Regions from separate parts of the Streptomyces sp. NPDC048182 genome, predicted to be linked through region 2. Evidence: riboswitches for the same ligand, from Rfam matches in the RefSeq annotation. Region 2 holds a riboswitch; the other holds the start of a gene.
What was found. Region 2 has a riboswitch for cobalamin ahead of ACGFZL_RS10885 (DUF4430 domain-containing protein). Riboswitches for the same ligand answer to the same signal wherever they lie in the genome.
Positions count from the first base shown of each region.

Region 1: it holds a riboswitch for cobalamin, as region 2 does, so the genes downstream of both, ACGFZL_RS23325 (ribonucleoside-diphosphate reductase subunit alpha) here and ACGFZL_RS10885 (DUF4430 domain-containing protein) in region 2, are expected to answer to the same signal.

Region 1 covers NZ_JBIDAQ010000012.1:183,676-192,560, reverse strand. The annotation lists gene cyc1 (epi-isozizaene synthase) at 1-440, shown strand, start outside; gene ACGFZL_RS23345 (cytochrome P450) at 437-1,819, shown strand; gene ACGFZL_RS23340 (GlxA family transcriptional regulator) at 1,827-2,810, opposite strand; gene ACGFZL_RS23335 (hypothetical protein) at 2,904-3,146, shown strand; gene ACGFZL_RS23330 (ribonucleotide-diphosphate reductase subunit beta) at 3,059-4,099, opposite strand; gene ACGFZL_RS23325 (ribonucleoside-diphosphate reductase subunit alpha) at 4,099-6,501, opposite strand; cobalamin riboswitch at 6,621-6,763, opposite strand; gene ACGFZL_RS23320 (GNAT family N-acetyltransferase) at 6,813-7,319, opposite strand; gene mctP (monocarboxylate uptake permease MctP) at 7,391-8,885, opposite strand, start outside.
Region 2 covers NZ_JBIDAQ010000004.1:467,160-475,309, reverse strand. The annotation lists gene ACGFZL_RS10905 (hypothetical protein) at 1-42, shown strand, start outside; gene ACGFZL_RS10900 (hypothetical protein) at 89-547, opposite strand; gene ACGFZL_RS10895 (hypothetical protein) at 531-2,606, opposite strand; gene ACGFZL_RS10890 (hypothetical protein) at 2,895-3,263, shown strand; gene ACGFZL_RS10885 (DUF4430 domain-containing protein) at 3,334-3,837, opposite strand; cobalamin riboswitch at 3,930-4,054, opposite strand; gene ACGFZL_RS10880 (ABC transporter ATP-binding protein) at 4,094-5,596, opposite strand; gene ACGFZL_RS10875 (ABC transporter permease) at 5,656-6,480, opposite strand; gene ACGFZL_RS10870 (ABC transporter permease) at 6,477-7,424, opposite strand; gene ACGFZL_RS10865 (ABC transporter substrate-binding protein) at 7,426-8,150, opposite strand, start outside.

The DNA.
Region 1 (8,885 bases), on a different contig from region 2:
CGCAGCGGGTGCGAAAACACCCCGCATATCGCCGGGCGGCCCTGCTGAGTCAGGAATTCGCCGCCTGGTACAACGACCTCTGCTCGCTACCGAAGGAAATAGCGGGCGACGAGGTCCACAATCTCGGCATCAGTCTCATCACCCATGAGGGACTGACCCTGGAAGAGGCCATCGCGGAAGTCCGGCGACGCGTCGAGGAATGCGTCACGGAATTCCTCGCTGCGGAACAGGACGCTTTACGGTTCGCCGCCGCACTCGACGACGGAACTCCGTCCGGTCGGGAACTGAGTGACGCGGTGCGGGCCGCCGTCGGCAATATGCGGAACTGGTTCAGTTCCGTCTACTGGTTCCACCACGAGTCCGGCCGGTACATGGTCGACAGCTGGGACGACCGGGCCACGCCCCCGTACGTCAACAACGAAGCGGCAGGTGAGAAATGACCGTCGAGTCCGTCGACGCCACCGACCCCCGACTCGGGACGGAGACCGGCCGGCTCCGCGAGCCGCCCGTGGCGGGCGGCCGGATCCCGCTGCTCGGCCACGGCTGGCGCCTCGCCCGCGACCCGCTCGCCTTCATGGGCCAGCTGCGCGACCACGGCGACGTGGTGCGCATCCGGCTCGGCCCCAAGACGGTGTACGCCGTCACCACGCCGGCGCTCACCGGCGCACTCGCCCTGAGCCCCGACTACCACATAGCCGGACCCCTGTGGGAGTCGCTGGAGGGGCTGCTCGGCAAGGAGGGCGTGGCCACCGCCAACGGCCCGCTGCACCGGCGCCAGCGGCGCACCATCCAGCCCGCCTTCAAGCTCGACGCGATCCCCGCCTACGGGCCGATCATGGAGGAGGAGGCACACGCGCTCACCGAGCGCTGGCGGCCGGGGGAGGCCATCGACGCCACCTCGGAGTCCTTCCGGGTCGCGGTGCGGGTCGCCGCCCGCTGCCTGCTGCGCGGCCAGTACATGGACGAGCGGGCGGAGCGGCTGTGCGTCGCGCTGGCCACCGTCTTCCGCGGCATGTACCGGCGGATGGTGGTGCCGCTCGGGCCGCTCTACCGGCTGCCGCTGCCGGCCAATCGCGCGTTCAACGACGCGCTCGCCGATCTGCATCTCCTGGTGGACGAGATCATCGCCGAGCGCCGCGCCTCCGGGCAGAAGCCGGACGATTTGCTGACCGCGCTCCTGGAGGCCGAGGACGACAATGGCGACCCGATCGGGGAACAGGAGATCCACGACCAGGTCGTCGCGATACTCACCCCGGGAAGCGAAACCATCGCCTCCACGGTCATGTGGCTGTTGCAAGCGCTTGCCGACCACCCGGAACACACCGACCGAATACGCGACGAGGTGCTCGCGGTCACCGGCGGCCGTCCGGTGGCATTCGAGGATGTGCGCAGGCTCCGGCACACCGGCAATGTCATCGTCGAGGCGATGCGGCTGCGTCCCGCGGTATGGGTATTGACCCGCCGCGCGGTGGTCGACACCGAACTCGGTGGCTATCGCATTCCGGCCGGTGCCGACATCATCTACAGCCCCTTCGCAATCCAGCGCGACCCCAAGTCCTACGCCCGCAACCTGGAGTTCGACCCGGACCGCTGGCTTCCGGAGCGGGTGACGGAACTGCCCAAATACGCCATGCGGCCCTTCAGCGTGGGGAATCGGAAGTGCCCGAGCGACCACTTCTCGATGGCGCAGCTGACCCTGATCACGGCGGCGCTCGCCACCAAGTACCGCTTCGAGCAGGTGGCGGGCTCGAACGACGGTGTCCGGGTGGGGATCACCCTGCGCCCGCACGATCTGCGGGTGCGACCCGTGGCCCGCTGAGCTGGCGTCAGGCGGCGGCCCCGGGGCGGGCTGCCTCGGGGCCCCGGAAGGTGCGCCGGTAGGCGTGCGGGGTGGTGCCCAGGGCCCGGACGAACTGGTGCCTGAGGGCCGCCGCCGTGCCGAAGCCGGTGCGCCAGGCGATGGCGTCCATCGTCTCGTCCGTCGCCTCCAGGAGCTCCTGCGCCAGCAGCACCCGCTGGCGCAGGATCCAGCGGTAGGGCGTGGTGCCCGTCTCCTGCTGGAAGCGGCGGGCGAAGGTGCGCGGGGACATCAGGGCGCGGGCCGCGAGCTGCTCGACGGTGACCTCCTCGTCGAGGTGCTGCTCCATCCAGGCCAGCGTCTCGCCGACGGTGTCGCAGGTGGAGCGGGGCAGCGGCCGTTCGATGTACTGCGCCTGCCCGCCGTCGCGGTGCGGCGGCACCACCATGCGCCGGGCGATCTTGTTGGCGACCTCCGGGCCCTGCTCCTTGCGCACGATGTGCAGGCAGGCGTCGATGCCGGCGGCGGTGCCCGCGGAGGTGATCACCGGGTCCTCGTCCACGTAGAGGACGTCCTGTTCGACGCTGGCCCGCGGGTACATCCGGGCCAGGGCGGCCGCGTGGTGCCAGTGCACCGCGCAGCGCCGCCCGTCGAGCAGCCCGGCGGCGCCGAGGAGGAACACGCCGGAGCACACGCTCAGCACCCGCGCCCCCCGGTTCACCGCCCGCCGCAGGGCGTCGAGCAGCTCCGGCGGGTAGTCCCGGCGGCCGTAGTCGCTGCCGGCCGGCACGGCGACCAGGTCCGCCTCCTCCAGCCGGTCGAGGCCGTAGGGCGTGGAGACGGACAGGCCGCCGACGTGCGTGCCGAGCCTTGGGCCCTCGGCGGAGACCACCGCGAAGTCGTACACCGGCAGTCCGTCGTCGCTCCGGTCGATGCCGAAGACCTCGCAGACGACGCCCAGTTCGAAGGGGTGCACGCCGTCGAGCAGGACGGCGGCCACGTTCTGCAACATGCCTCCAGTGTGCCGCGTGAGTGGCAGGAAATCGAGGCCCTGCGGCAGTCCTGCCACTCACGGACAGGTGTCTCGCGGAGGACAGTGGTGTCCATGACCGCAGACCAGACAGAAGCCCTGATCGGAATGGCCGTGACCTTCGGCCTCCTGCTCCTCATCACCCTGCCCTCGCTCCTGGGCGTGCTGCGCGACCGGCGCATGGCCCGCCAGATCAAGGAGGCCCGGCGAGCCCGCGAGAACGCCGAGGCTCAGAAGTCCTCGTCCAGGTCGACGGTGCCCTCCACCGCCACCTGGTACGCCGACGGGCGCCGCTCGAAGAAGTTGGTCAACTCCTGAACCCCCTGCAGCTCCATGAAGGAGAACGGGTTCTCGGAGCCGTACCTCGGGGCGAAGCCGAGCCGCGTCAGACGCTGGTCGGCCACGCACTGGAGGTACTGCCGCATCGAGTCGGTGTTCATGCCGGGGAGGCCGTCACCGCACAGGTCGCGCGCGAACTGCAGCTCGGCCTCGACGGCCTCCTCCAGCATGTCGGCGACCTGCTGGTGCAGCGCGTCGTCGAAGAGGTCCGGCTCCTCCTTGCGGACGGTGTCGACCACGTCGAAGGCGAAGGACATGTGCATGGTCTCGTCGCGGAACACCCAGTTGGTGCCGGTCGCCAGGCCGTGCAGCAGGCCCCGGCTGCGGAACCAGTAGACGTAGGCGAAGGCGCCGTAGAAGAACAGGCCCTCGATGCACGCGGCGAAGCAGATGAGGTTCAGCAGGAAGCGGCGCCGGTCGGCCCGGGACTCCAGGCGGTCGATCGACTCGACCGAGTCCATCCACTTGAAGCAGAACTCGGCCTTCTCGCGGATCGAGGGGATGTTCTCCACCGCGGCGAACGCGGCGTTCCGGTCCTCCGGATCGGGCAGGTAGGTGTCGAGGAGGGTCAGGTAGAACTGGACGTGCACGGCCTCCTCGAAGAGCTGCCGGCTCAGGTACAGCCGGGCCTCCGGGGAGTTGATGTGCTTGTAGAGGGTGAGCACCAGGTTGTTGGCGACGATCGAGTCGCCGGTGGCGAAGAAGGCCACCAGGCGGCCGATCAGGTGCTGCTCGGCCGGGCTCAGCTTGGCGAGGTCGGCCACGTCCGAGTGGAGGTCGACCTCCTCCACGGTCCAGGTGTTCTTGATGGCGTCCCGGTAGCGCTCGTAGAAGTCCGGGTAGCGCATCGGGCGCAGCGTCAGCTCGAAGCCCGGGTCGAGCAGGTTCTTGGAGGTCGCGGCGGTCGTCGCGGCGGTCGTCTCGGTGGTCATTACTGGCAGGCCTCGCAGGACTCGGGGTTTTCCAGGGAGCAGGCGACCGCCTCGGGGTCGGCGGCCTGCTGGGCGGGGATCGGCTTCTCGGACCTTTCGGCGGCAGCCTGGCCGCCGGCGGCGCGGGCGATCCGGGTGGCGGGACGCGAGCGCAGGTAGTACGTCGTCTTCAGCCCGGACTTCCAGGCGTAGGCGTACATCGAGGAGAGCTTGCCGATGGTCGGCGTCTCCAGGAACAGGTTCAGCGACTGCGCCTGGTCGAGGAAGGCGGTACGGGCGGCGGCCATGTCGATCAGGCCGCGCTGCGGGATCTCCCAGGCGGTGCGGTAGAGCCGGCGCACGTCCTCGGGGATCCAGGCGAAGCCCTGCACCGAGCCGTTGGCCTCGCGCAGCGCCTCGCGGGTGCGGGCGTCCCAGACGCCGAGCGCCTTCAGCTCGTCCACCAGGTAGGAGTTGACCTGGAGGAACTCGCCGGACAGCGTCTCGCGCTTGAACAGGTTGGAGACCTGCGGCTCGATGCACTCGTAGACGCCCGCGATGGACGCGATCGTCGCGGTCGGCGCGATCGCGAGGAGCAGGGAGTTGCGCATGCCGACGGCGGCGATCCGGGCGCGCAGCGCCGTCCAGCGCTCCGGCCAGGTCAGCTCCACGTCGTAGTGGTCGGGGTGCAGCACGCCCCGCGCGGTACGGGTCTTCTCCCAGGCCGGCAGCGGGCCGTTGCGCTCGGCGAGGTCGGCGGACGCCTCGTAGGCGGCGAGCATGATGCGCTCGGCGATCCGGGTGGAGAGCGCCTTCGCCTCGGGGGAGTCGAAGGGGAGCCGGAGCTGGAAGAAGACGTCCTGGAGGCCCATCGCGCCCAGGCCCACCGGGCGCCACTTGGCGTTGGAGCGGCCGGCCTGCTCGGTCGGGTAGAAGTTGATGTCGACGACCCGGTCCAGGAAGGTCACGGCGGTGCGGACGGCCGCGTCCAGGCGCTCCCAGTCGATGCCGTCGCCGGTGCGCGTGCCCTCGCGGGTGACGAAGGCGCCGAGGTTGACCGAGCCGAGGTTGCAGACCGCGGTCTCGCCGTCGTTCGTGACCTCCAGGATCTCCGTGCAGAGGTTCGAGGAGTGGATGACGTGACCCGGCTCCGCCGTCTGGTTGGCGGTGCGGTTGGCGGCGTCCTTGAAGGTCATCCAGCCGTTGCCGGTCTGCGCCAGCGCCCGCATCATCCGGCCGTACAGCTCGCGGGCGGGCAGCGTCTTGCGGGCCAGCCCCGCGGCCTCGGCCCTGCGGTAGGCGGCGTCGAACTCCGCGCCCCACAGGTCGACCAGCTCGGGCACGTCGGAGGGGGAGAACAGCGACCAGGTGCCGTCGTCGCCGACCCGGCGCATGAACTCGTCCGGCACCCAGTGCGCGAGGTTCAGGTTGTGGGTGCGCCGGGCGTCCTCGCCGGTGTTGTCCCGCAGCTCCAGGAACTCCTCGATGTCGGAGTGCCAGGTCTCCAGGTAGATCGCGGCGGCGCCCTTGCGCCGGCCGCCCTGGTTCACCGCGGCCACGGAGGCGTCCAGGGTCTTCAGGAACGGGACGATGCCGTTGGAGTGCCCGTTGGTGCCGCGGATCAGCGAACCGCGGGCGCGGATGCGGGAGTAGGGCAGGCCGATGCCGCCGGCGTGCTTGGAGAGGCGGGCGACCTGGTGGTAGCGGTCGTAGATGGAGTCCAGCTCGTCCTTGGGGGAGTCCAGGAGGTAGCAGGACGACATCTGGGGGTGCCGGGTGCCGGAGTTGAAGAGGGTGGGGGAGGACGGGAGGTAGTCCAGGCGGCTCATCAGCGCGTACAGCGAGGCGACCTCGTCCACCGCGCGCGCGGTGTCGTCCTCGGCGAGGCCCGCGGCGACGCGGAGCAGGAAGTGCTGCGGCGTCTCGATGACCTTGCGGGTGATCGGGTGGCGCAGGAGGTAGCGGCTGTAGAGGGTGCGCAGCCCGAAGTAGCCGAAGCGGTCGTCGCCGGCCGGGTCGACGAGGGCGTCCAGGCGGGCCGCGTGCAGCCGGGCGAAGTCGGCGGTGCGGTCGGCGATCAGGCCCTCGCGATGGCCCACGGCGACGGACTCGGTGAACGTCGTGACGCCCTGCGAGGCGGCCTCGGCGCGGATGCCGATGGTCAGCAGGCGGGCGGCCAGGCGGGAGTAGGCCGGGTCCTCGGAGATCAGCCCCGCGGCGGCCTCCGTCGCCAGCTCCCGCAGCTCCGCCTCGTCCGCGCGGGCGGACCGGCCGCGCAGCGCGGCGGCGGCGACCCGGCCGGGGTCGGCGTCGGGGAGGTCCGCGGTGAGCCCGGTCAGGGTCCGCAGCAGGGCGGTTCCGGGTCCGTCGGGTTCCTCGGTCGCCGCGATCGCTGCGGCCGGACCGGCTGGCGCGATGGTCACGTGGGGCACTCCCTCGCTCGGCAGGGGCCTGGCGGAGGGCAGGGGGAGGCCACGGGCGCGCACGGCGCCGCGCGTCCACCGGCCCACTCCACGAGGCCCGGACGTCAGGCTCCCGGCCGGCGGCCGGGCGCACTGTCGGCAGGTCCTCGGACTGGCCATGGTGCGCGAACGCACCCATGTACACCGTTGCGGGACAGTTCCGGATTCGCACCGGATTCCCCTGCGGCGACAGCGAGCACGAGCATACATCTTGTGCCGGGTGGGGTGAGCGCCCCCAGATGTTGTGTCGCGTCGGCCCGGGGGCGTCGGCTTCAGAGCGTCAGCTCGTAGGTGAGCAGCGTGAGGTCGAGGTGCTCCGGCAGCGGGTTCCAGTCCCGCTCGGGTGAGCGGCGGAAGCCGAGGCGCTCGTAGAGGCGATGGGCGCCGCGCATGGCCCGCTGGGTGGACAGCACGACGCCCCGGCAGCCCTCGACGGCCCGCGCCCGTTCGACACAGGCCCGCACGAGGGCCTCGCCCACCCCGCGGCCCCGGGCCTCGTGGGCGACGGCGAGCATGCGGATCTCGGCCTCGCCGGGCCCGGCGATGTCGGCCATGGGGCCGCCGGAGGGCACGAAGGCGACGCCGCCGAGCACCCGGCCGTCGGCCGCCGCGACCAGCACCTCGGCGTCCGCGGCCCGCTTCGCGACGTCCCGCAGCTCGCCGAGGTAGGCGTCGTCCTCGCCGAAGTCGAGCAGGCCGTCCTGGAGGTACGCGTGCGCGGTGATCTCGCCGAGGGTGGCGTACTCGGTGGGGGCGGCGGGGCGGATGAGGAGGTCCATGGGGGCGAGTGTGCCCCGGACACGCGAGGGCGGGCCGCCGGATTTCCCCGACGGCCCGCCCCCGGGCGCGCTCAGTGCGACGTGCCCGCCGTGGCCGGCGGCAGTTCGGTCTCGACGCCCGGGTCGCCCGCGTCGGCCGTGTAGTCGGACGGCTGGGTCTCGTCAACGCCGTCGGGGGCCTTCACGGCGCGCAGGACGACCGTGAGGACGACGGTGACCAGGACGTTCAGCGCGAAGGCGGTGAGGCCGATGTAGCCGATCTCGCCGATGCCGGGGATCTCCTTCGCGGAGCCGCCGAAGTGCTTCTGCGTCGGGGACGCCACGCCGTACGCCGCCGCCGTGCCGTAGACCATGCCGACCGCCCAGCCGGCCAGCAGCGCCCAGCGGTGGAACCAGCGCGTGAACAGGCCGCCGACCAGGGCCGGGAAGGTCTGCAGGATCCAGATGCCGCCGAGCAGCTGGAAGTTGATCGCGACCGTCTTGTCCATGGTCAGGACGAAGACCAGCGCGCCCACCTTCACCAGGAGCGAGACCAGCTTGGAGACCCGGGTCTCCTCCTTGGGCGTCGCGTCCGGCCTGATGAAGTCCTTGTAGATGTTGCGGGTGAACAGGTTCGCCGCCGCGATCGACATGATCGCCGCCGGCACCAGCGCGCCGATGCCGATCGCCGCGAAGGCCACGCCCGCGAACCAGTCCGGGAACATGTCCTCGAACAGCTGCGGGATCGCCAGCTGCCCGTTCTGCACCTTGACCCCGGCCGCGATCGCCATGAAGCCGAGCAGCGCCAGCAGGCCCAGCATCAGCGAGTACAGCGGCAGGATCGTGGTGTTGCGCCGGATCACCTCGCGGCTGCGCGAGGAGAGCGTCGCGGTGATCGAGTGCGGGTACATGAAGAGCGCGAGCGCCGAGCCGAGCGCCAGGGTGGCGTACGTCCACTGGCCCGCCTCGGGTGGCGCGAGCGCGCCGCGCGGTTTGCCGGTGGCCGGGTTGGTCTGGCTGAACGCGTCGCCGGCCTTGGCGAAGATGTCGTCGAAGCCGCCGAGCTTGATCGGGATGTAGATGATCGCCACCGCGATGACGATGTAGATCAGCGCGTCCTTCACGAAGGCGATCAGCGCCGGCGCCCGCAGCCCGGAGGAGTAGGTGTACGCCGCCAGCACGCCGAAGGCGATCAGCAGCGGCAGGTCCTTGACGAACCAGTTGGTGTCCTCCCCGCCGCCCACGCCCATCACGTCCAGGACGGCCTGGATGCCGACCAGCTGGAGCGCGATGTACGGCATCGTCGCCAGGATGCCGGTGACCGCGACGGCCAGCGACAGTCCCTTCGAGCCGAACCGGCCGCGCACGAAGTCCGACGTCGTCACGTAGCCGTGCTTGTGCGAGACCGACCAGAGGCGGGGCAGGAAGGTGAAGATCAGCGGGTAGACCAGGATCGTGTACGGCACCGCGAAGAAGCCGGACGCGCCCGCCGCGTAGATCGCCGCCGGGACGGCCACGAAGGTGTACGCGGTGTACAGGTCGCCGCCGAGCAGGAACCAGGTGATCCAGGTGCCGAACGAGCGGCCG
Region 2 (8,150 bases):
CTGCTCGTCGCCCCGCGCCCGGCAGGCGGCGCGGGGCGCTGAAGGTGCTGCCCGGCTGTGGTCCTCTGGGCAGCACCTCGGCTGTGCGTCACGACGGGTAGTACACGAACCAGTCCCTGCCCTCCTTGACGAGGTTGACCTGGAGGCCGGGAACCGACGAGTCTGGGTCGTCCGAGGTCTGGCAGGTGGGCTCGCCCGTCGCCCCACCCGGCCCGCCGGCCGAGCACAGGGTGCCGAGCAGGGTCACCTTCGCCTTGACCCCGTCGACCTGCACCGTTCCCGGTCGCAGGTGCTCCGCACGGGTCGTGGCCGGCACGACCACCTTGGCCAGGACCCGGTAGGCCCGCAGGGCGGTGGGGTCGACCAGGCGCTCGCCGCGTTCGGTCTTCCCGTTGAACAGCGCGTCGGCGTAGGCGACGGCCACCGAACCGGCGTCCTGGTGGTTCACCCGCCCACCCGTGTCACCGGTGTCGCATCCGGTGACGAGCAGGGCAGCGGTGGCGAGGCAGACGACAGTCGGCGTCCGCCGGTCAGCTCCTCTGGCCATAGCCGTGCCAGTTGTGGAAGTGCACCAGGTCGCTGCACCCGCCCTTGACATGGTTCTGGTGGGACCAGTCGTAGGTTCCCGAGGCGTGACCCACCACCTTCGGGCTCAGGTAGAAGACCGCGGGCGACGTGTCGAACCCGCATGCCGCCCAGGCGGCCGGGCCGAAGATGGCGATCATGGCCTTCTCGAAGTCGGTGTTCGTGAACGTCTCGTTGGGGTTGACCGTCACCGTGCTGCTGGTGATGCCGATGCCGGTGTTCTTCAGACCCGACCTCGACCAGCCGTCGTACTTGAAGGCGTACGGAACGGCGTAGGCGGAGACCGAGTTGCTGAGGATGGCCCCCTGACCGCGGGCGTAGGTGAGGTTCACGGACAGCGAGGTGATCATGATGAAGAGCGGATCGATGTATCCGGCCTTGTCGTAGGCCTGGATGTAGGGCTTGTTGGGCGGAGTCTCCGACTTCACGCCCTTCTTGGCCACACCCGCCGGAAGCTTCATCGGCTCGTGCACAGGGGTGGTGCCGCCCGTCTCCAGCTGGTCGAGCTTGGCCGCGGCCTCGGCCGAGACCAGCTTCCCCTGCAGGAGTTTCCGCTGGCAGGTCCCCGGGTTGTACTGCGCGACCTCGCTGTAGACGTCCGGGTCGGTGTCCTTACCCGACGCGGTCGCGGTGAAGGCACAGGTCCCGTCGGACTGCTTGGTGCCGTTCTGCAGAACGGTCGTCGGACCACTCAGGTTGAGCGCGTAGCCGACGACGTCGTTGTAGTAGATCCAGCCGTCGCTGCCGACCGTGATGGGCAGCCGTGTGCCGGTGTACCAGCCTTCGAGGTCGACCTGCACGGTGATCGGCGACGTACTCGTGTTCTTCACCATGATCGCCCCGTCACCGCCGATCTCCACCATCGAGAGCGCCGACACCCTCTGGCCCGCGATGAACACCGCCAGGTTGCTCGTCGGCAGTGGCTGGTCGTCCGCGCCTGCCTGCAACGCTCCGTTGCTCGCTCCCCCGGTCACCCGGAAGTTGAGCGCCGCCGCAAGCAGGCTGTTGCCGACGGCGGGTACCCCGCTGACGCCGGCGACGGGGATGTTCATGGTCTTCCCGGCCGGGACCGTCGCGCCGTGGCTGTCGTAGATCGCTCCGGCGGCGGGGGTGAAGGAGCCCAGCGTGGCCGCCGGGGTGAAGTATCCGACGATGTCCACGGAGAACTCGGCCTGGACCGGTATCGATGAGGCCGACCCGTAGAACAGGTTGAAGGCACCCGTCTGGTCGTTCACGTCGATGATCGTGGTGATGACCGTGGGAAAGGCCAGGTTGAAGGCAATCTGGTTCGCCGGCTTGGCCGCGCCGTCGGCGTAGGGGGTGAGCCACGCGTTGCCCCCGGGCCGGGGAGCGTAGACCGTGATCGCCGCGACGACCGAGGAGGTCGGCTTGGGCAGGTCGGGCACCGTGACCTTGAAGGTCTGGCCGGGTGACAGCGGACCGGGCGGGAAGCCGCCGCTGGGCGGTGACCAGGACTCGGCGACCTTGTGCGGCGTCACCGGCACGTAGCCTCCGGGGGCCGGGTTGGTGCCGCTGGTGTAGTAGCCCTCGACGTCCAGGAAGACGGTCACGTTCGCACTGGGCGTCATCAGGGCCATCGTGCCGGAGCTGTCGACCGCCACGATGGCGGTGTTGGAGGCCAGTCCGACCCGCTCGGAGCCTCCGTAGTGCATCGCCAGGAACGACGGGTGGTCGGCCGTGTCAGGGGCGGCGTAGATGTCCGCCTCCGGCCCGCCGGAGACGGAGATGTTGACGCTCACGGCCGCCACGCCGGTGGTGGGTATGCCGAGTTGCCCCGCCACGGCGAAGGGGCGCCAGGAATCCGACGCCAGGACGGCGCTGCCGAGGCGCCCGTTGACGGGGACGAACGTTCCGGCGGTCCCCGTACTTCCTGAGCCGGTGCCGGTGGTGGCCGTGGCTGACGTGGTGAGGGCGCCGATCAGGGCCAGTAGGGCCGTGAAGACCACGAGGAGGGTGGTGCGGGGATGTCTGCGCCGGACTCGGATGGCACTGTGGGACATTGCTCCTCCGTTCAGGTGGGTATCGCCTGTTCGGCACATGACGAAGACCACCGCCCCGGTGCACGAGCAGGCTGCCGCTGCTGTTGTCACCGCACGAGAGCACTGGCGCGCGCCTGCGAGCCGGCCGCCCTGGTCACGGACGCGCCGGCCGTAGCCCCGTTCACGATCCCCCCGCTCGGCGCGAGCACCGTAGCCCCCGGCGACCTGTCATGTACAGTCATTATCGATCGGCATAGTCCCGTCGAAGACGGCAGGCGGCCGAGGTGGTCAAGAGGCGGGAGACCAGGGATGACAGCTGCCGCTCGGTCCCGGATCGCCGCCGGCTGCTACATATGCCTCGTCCTGACGTCGGCGGTACTCGGCGCGGTACGCGGCAGCGCGCTTCCCTACGTCCTCGCCATCGTCCTGACACTTCCCTTCGGGGTGCCGGCCGCCGTGTGCGTGTACGGCGGATACGCGGCGCTGCGAGCCGTCGGAAGTGTGTGGGCGTCATCGACGCGCCCCGACGGCAGCGACGCCGCGTGGCTGGCCGCGGGCAGCTCCGTTCTGAACGTCCTTCTGTTCACGGCCGCAGCGACGGCCAACGTGCTGCTGGCCCGAGTCGTCCTGCGTCGGCGCGCCGCACGAAGGCAGGCGGAGCATCGCACAGGCGCCTGACACCGGATCGTGGCGCAGGCGGACCGGAGCCCCGGTCACGACGGCCGGGGCGCACATCCCGCCATCCCGGTCAGAAGGATGTCCAGGTGAAGGCGACCTGGTCCCCGGCGGTGAGCTTGAACTGGCAGCCGCCGACCGGCGTCGAGGTGCCGTTCACGGAGATGTTCCAGTAGGCGCTGCCACCCCCGTTGACGTTCTTGATGGTGTCGACGGAGAAGTCGTCGAACGACGCGTACCAGGTGCCGTCCCAGGTGAAGTTCCGTTTACGGGCGGCGTCGTCGAGCGCGGCGGTCGGCGTGGGCACCTTGGTGGGGTTGGCGCCGCCGTTGGTGCCGTCGCACTTGTGGGTGCCACCGCTCGCGGTGGTGACGTCGTGGCCGCGAGTCCTGATCTTCCCCTTGAACAGCAGCCCGTCCGGCCCCTGCACGGTGAGGGTCACCTTGACCCGGGCGTTCGTGCCCGCGGCTCGGCCGGTGGCGGCGGTGTCGGCGTGCGCGACGGACGGCACGGAGGTCAGGGCCAGGCCGAGTGCGGTCGCGGCGATCAGGTGGCGGGGTGCGGGTATGCGGTGCATGGCGGAGCCTTCCTGCTCAGGCGGCCCACAGCTCGCGACGGAGCCGCCGATGACAGGGCTCTCGGCTTCGCGCTGCAGACCATGACAGTGGGAAGCGGTACGGAGCACGCACCGGGTTCCCCGACTCGCGGCCGCACGGCCGCACACGGTTGCAGGTCAGCGCCGGAATCCCACCGGCTTCCCCCGGTCACGCACCTATGCGGTTGTCCTGCTCGTACGACATGACCCCGTACGGCACCCGCGTCAGGTGCCGAAGTCACCGCATCGTACGAGCTGTTGCGACACCTTCGCCATACGATCCGAGGACTTCCTCCGTCGGCCCGTGCCGCACGCACCGCCCTGCGCGGAACTCCACCGCCTCCTCCGCCACCCATCGCACCGCGGGTACGTCGTGGCTGATGAGCAGCAGGGCCGTGCCGGCGGGGGCGAGCAGCCGCGGCAGCGCGTCGAGGACGAGTTCGCGGGTCGCGGTGTCCAGTGCCGACGTCACCTCGTCGCACACCAGCAGTGCGGGCCGTGCGGTCAGGGCACGCACCAGCGCGCACCGCTGTAGCTGACCGCCTGACAGGCGCTCCGGGGTGCGGCTCAGGTCATCGCTCTCCAGGCCCAGGGACGCCGCGAAGTTCCTCGCCTCTTCCGTCGCCTCTTCGCCATCCACGCCTCGCAGCAGGCGTGCCGTGTCGGCGAGCTGGCGCAGCACGGGGCGGTGTCGTTCGAAGGAGTCGGCGCTGCTCTGGTGCACGTACTGGACAGCTCTGCGCTGCGCGGTGCCACGGCGGTCGATGCGGGCCGGGAGTGGCTTGCCGTCGAGGCGGACCTGCCCGGAGGTGGGTGGCGTCAGACCGGCCAGGACGCGGGCGAAGGTCGTCTTGCCCGAGCCCGAGGGGCCCAGCAGCGCGGTTCTGCTGCCGGCCGGGAACCGCAGCGACACCGGCCCGGCGAGTGGGGCGGCGGATCGGCGGCGTACGGCGATGTCTCGTGTCTCGACTCCGCCCGACTGCCGAGAATCAGGAGTGTTCGCCGCCGCCGGCACACGGCTCGACCTGGCACGGTGCTCCGCCGCGAGCAGGCTCCGGGTGGCCCGATGCCGTTCTGGGCCGTCCGGAGCGAGGATCTCTCCCGCCGGCCCGCTCTCCACGACCCGCCCGTGTTGCAGTACGACGACCCGGTCCGCGGTCCTGCGGACCGTCGGGAGGTCGTGGCTGAGCAACAGCACGCCCGCTCCGTCGTCGGCGAGGCTGCGCACGGTGCGGGCGAGTGCCCGGGCGAGCACCGGGTCGAGGCCACTCGTGGGCTCGTCCAGGACGAGTAGCCCGGCCCCCGTGGCCAGCGCGGAGGCCAGGGCCAGCCGCTGCTGCTGGCCGCCCGACAGCTGATGGGGGAAGCGTCGGCGCACCAGGCTCCGGTCGAGGCCGGCCGCGGCCAGGGCCTGCGAGGCGGCTGCCCGGCGGGCGGCGCGCCCCTCGTGTCCGAGGGCGGCGACCTCCTTCAGGACCCCCTTGACCCGGCGGACCGGATCGAGGACCGATTCGGGGTGCTGCGGCAGGTGGGCGGCGCGTCCCGCCCGCACCGGACGGCGCGCCGCCGGCGCGAGGGCCAGGAGGTCGGAGCCCTCCAGCAGGACACGCCCGGACAGCCTGACCGGCTCACGCGAGGCACCCAGCGCGGCGAGGCCCAGCGTGGTCTTGCCGCTGCCGGACGGTCCGATGACGGCGACGACCGTGCCAGGTTCGACGGTCAGCCCGACCTGGTCCAGCAACGGTCGCGGCGCTCCCTCGGCGTGTGCCGAGACTTCTTGGATCGCCAGCAGTGGCGAGGTCACGGGTTCCGCCCCCTTCTCCTCCGTGCCAGCGTCCGGTCGACGACCAGGTTGCCGCCGACGCACAGCGCCGTCAGCAGCCCCGCCGGGGCCAGCACGGCGGCGGGCTGGACGAACAGGGCGTCGCTGTTGCGCTCGATGAGGACCGCCCAGTCCGGTGCGGAGACGGGGAGGCCGAGGCCGAGGAAGTTGGCGGAGGCCAGCAGGTACAGCACGACGGAGAACCGGCCGCCCGCGTCGGTCGCCAGCGGCGCGGCCAACTCCCTGGCCAGATGGCGGAGGTGGATGTAGGCCCAGCCGTGCCCCTGCATGCGCAGCGCCTCGACCACGGTCCGGGAGCCGGGCGCGAGCGCCGCTCCCCGGACCAGCCGCGCGACGGCCGGCACCTGGAGCACTCCGGCGACCGTCACCAGCCACCCCCAGTGGCGGTGGCCGGTCGCGGCCAGCGTCATCAGGACCAGCAGGCCGGGGAAGGCGAGAAGCAGGTCCATCGTGCGCATGACCGTCTCGTCGAGACGGCGCCGAGGCCCTGCGGCGAGCAGCCCCAGCGGAGTGCCGAGGACGATGCCGACCGCGAGAGCCGCGAGCGCGCTCCCGACCACCGAGGCACCGCCCCGGAGCACGAGGGTGAGCACGTCGCGCCCCAGGACGTCGGTACCGAGCAGGTGCCCCGCTCCAGGGGGCTGAGACGGTAGAGCACCCGCTGCGGGCGTGTCGTCCCCCGCGAACAGCGGTCCCGTCAGGGCGAGGAGCAGCGGCACGCCGAGCAGGAACGCGGCGGCCCACGGGCGGCGCGGCCGCGTCGCGGTGGCCGGGTGGGTCACACCGTCACCTCCCGCCGAGGGGCCAGCCGGTGAGCGACCAGGTCCGCGACCAGGTTCACGAGGACGGCGGTGCCGGTGAACAGCAGCGCGTACGCCTGCACCTGGGGCAGGTCGCGGTTCTGCACCGCCTCGACGAAGCCCTCGCCCAGGCCCCTGAAGCCGAACACCGCCTCCACCAGCACCGCCCCGCCGAGCAGCCCCTCCACGCAGCGCGCGTACTGCTGCGCCGCGGGCCCCAGGGCGCCCGGCAGCACATGGCGCAGTACCACGGTGCGCTCGCGTACGCCGAGCAGCCGCAGATGCTCGGCCACCTCGCCGTGCCGCTGGACCGCGACCCCGGCGCGTATCTGCCGCGCCAGGTCGCACAGATGGCGGGCGGTCAGCACCACGACGGGCAGGACCAGCGCGGCGGGCCGGGCCAGCAGATCGTCCGCCTCCATACCGATGGCGGTGGCGGGCAGCAGTCCGGCTGCCACCGACACCGAGGCGACGAGCAGCAGCCCGAATACAAATTCCGGCACGGCGTGCAGCACGACCGCGGCGGTGTTCAGCGCACGGTCGAGGCGGCTGCCCTCGCGCAGTCCCGACACGGTGCCCACGAGGGGAGCCAGGACCGTGACGAGCAGCAGCGCCGGGACCCCCAGCAGGAGCGTCACGCCGGCCCGGCGGCCGATGTCGTCGCCGACGGGCAGCCCGGTCGTCAAGGAGACGCCCGGGTTCCCGGCGAACAAGTGAAGGAGCCAGTGACCGAAGCGGGTCCAGGCTGGTTCGTCCAGGCCCAGCTGCTCGCGCAGCGCGGCGACCTGTTCGGGAGTGCCCAGCTCTCCGCGGAGGACGTCGGCCGTGTCGCCCGGCAGGAGGGAGCCGACGGCGAACACGGCGACCAGCACCACCAGGCACTGCAGCAGCGCGAGCAGGCAACGCCGCAGGACGTACCCCCGCACGTCAGCTGATGCGGACCCGGTCGAAGCGGGCCCAGTCGTGCGAGTTCGGAGGGGCGGCGCGCAGACCGCCGACCGAGTCCGCGACGGCGTCGTTGGCGTCGGAGAAGGCCCATACCAGGAGTCCGGACTCGTCGCGTGCGATCTTCTGGGCGCGGGCGAGCAGCCCGAGCCGGTCCTGTTCCTCCCGGCTGGTGCGGGCCCGGTCGAGGAGCGCGTCGAACTTCGCCGAGGCGTACTGGGTCTGGTTGCGGGCGGCGCCTCCGCGGACGCGCTGTTGCAGGAAGTCGGAGACGGGCAGGGTGGAGGTGGTGTTGAAGGCGGCGACACCCTTGGTCTTGATCTCGCTGAAGTACGTGCTCGACGCTCGGGTGTTGGCGGCCAGATGCAGCCCGACCTCGCGCAGCTGCCGCGCCATGAGGTCTGCGGCGGGCTCCCAGGCGGCGTCGACGGAGCTGGTCTCCACGGTGACGCGCAGACCCTCGGCGCCGGCCTCCTTCACGAGCCGGCGCGCCTCGTCGACGTCCCGCTCACGGGGTGCCAGGTCCTGCGGGTAGCCGCGCAGGCCCATCCCGAACAGGTCGTTGCCCACTTCGCCATGTCCGGCGAGGGCGATCCTGACCAGGGCCTCCCGGTCGATGCCCAACTGGACGGCCCGGATCAGGCGGGCGTCGTCGAACGGCGCGCGGCCGGTGCGCAGCAGCAGCTGCTGCGCGGTCGCCCGTTCGG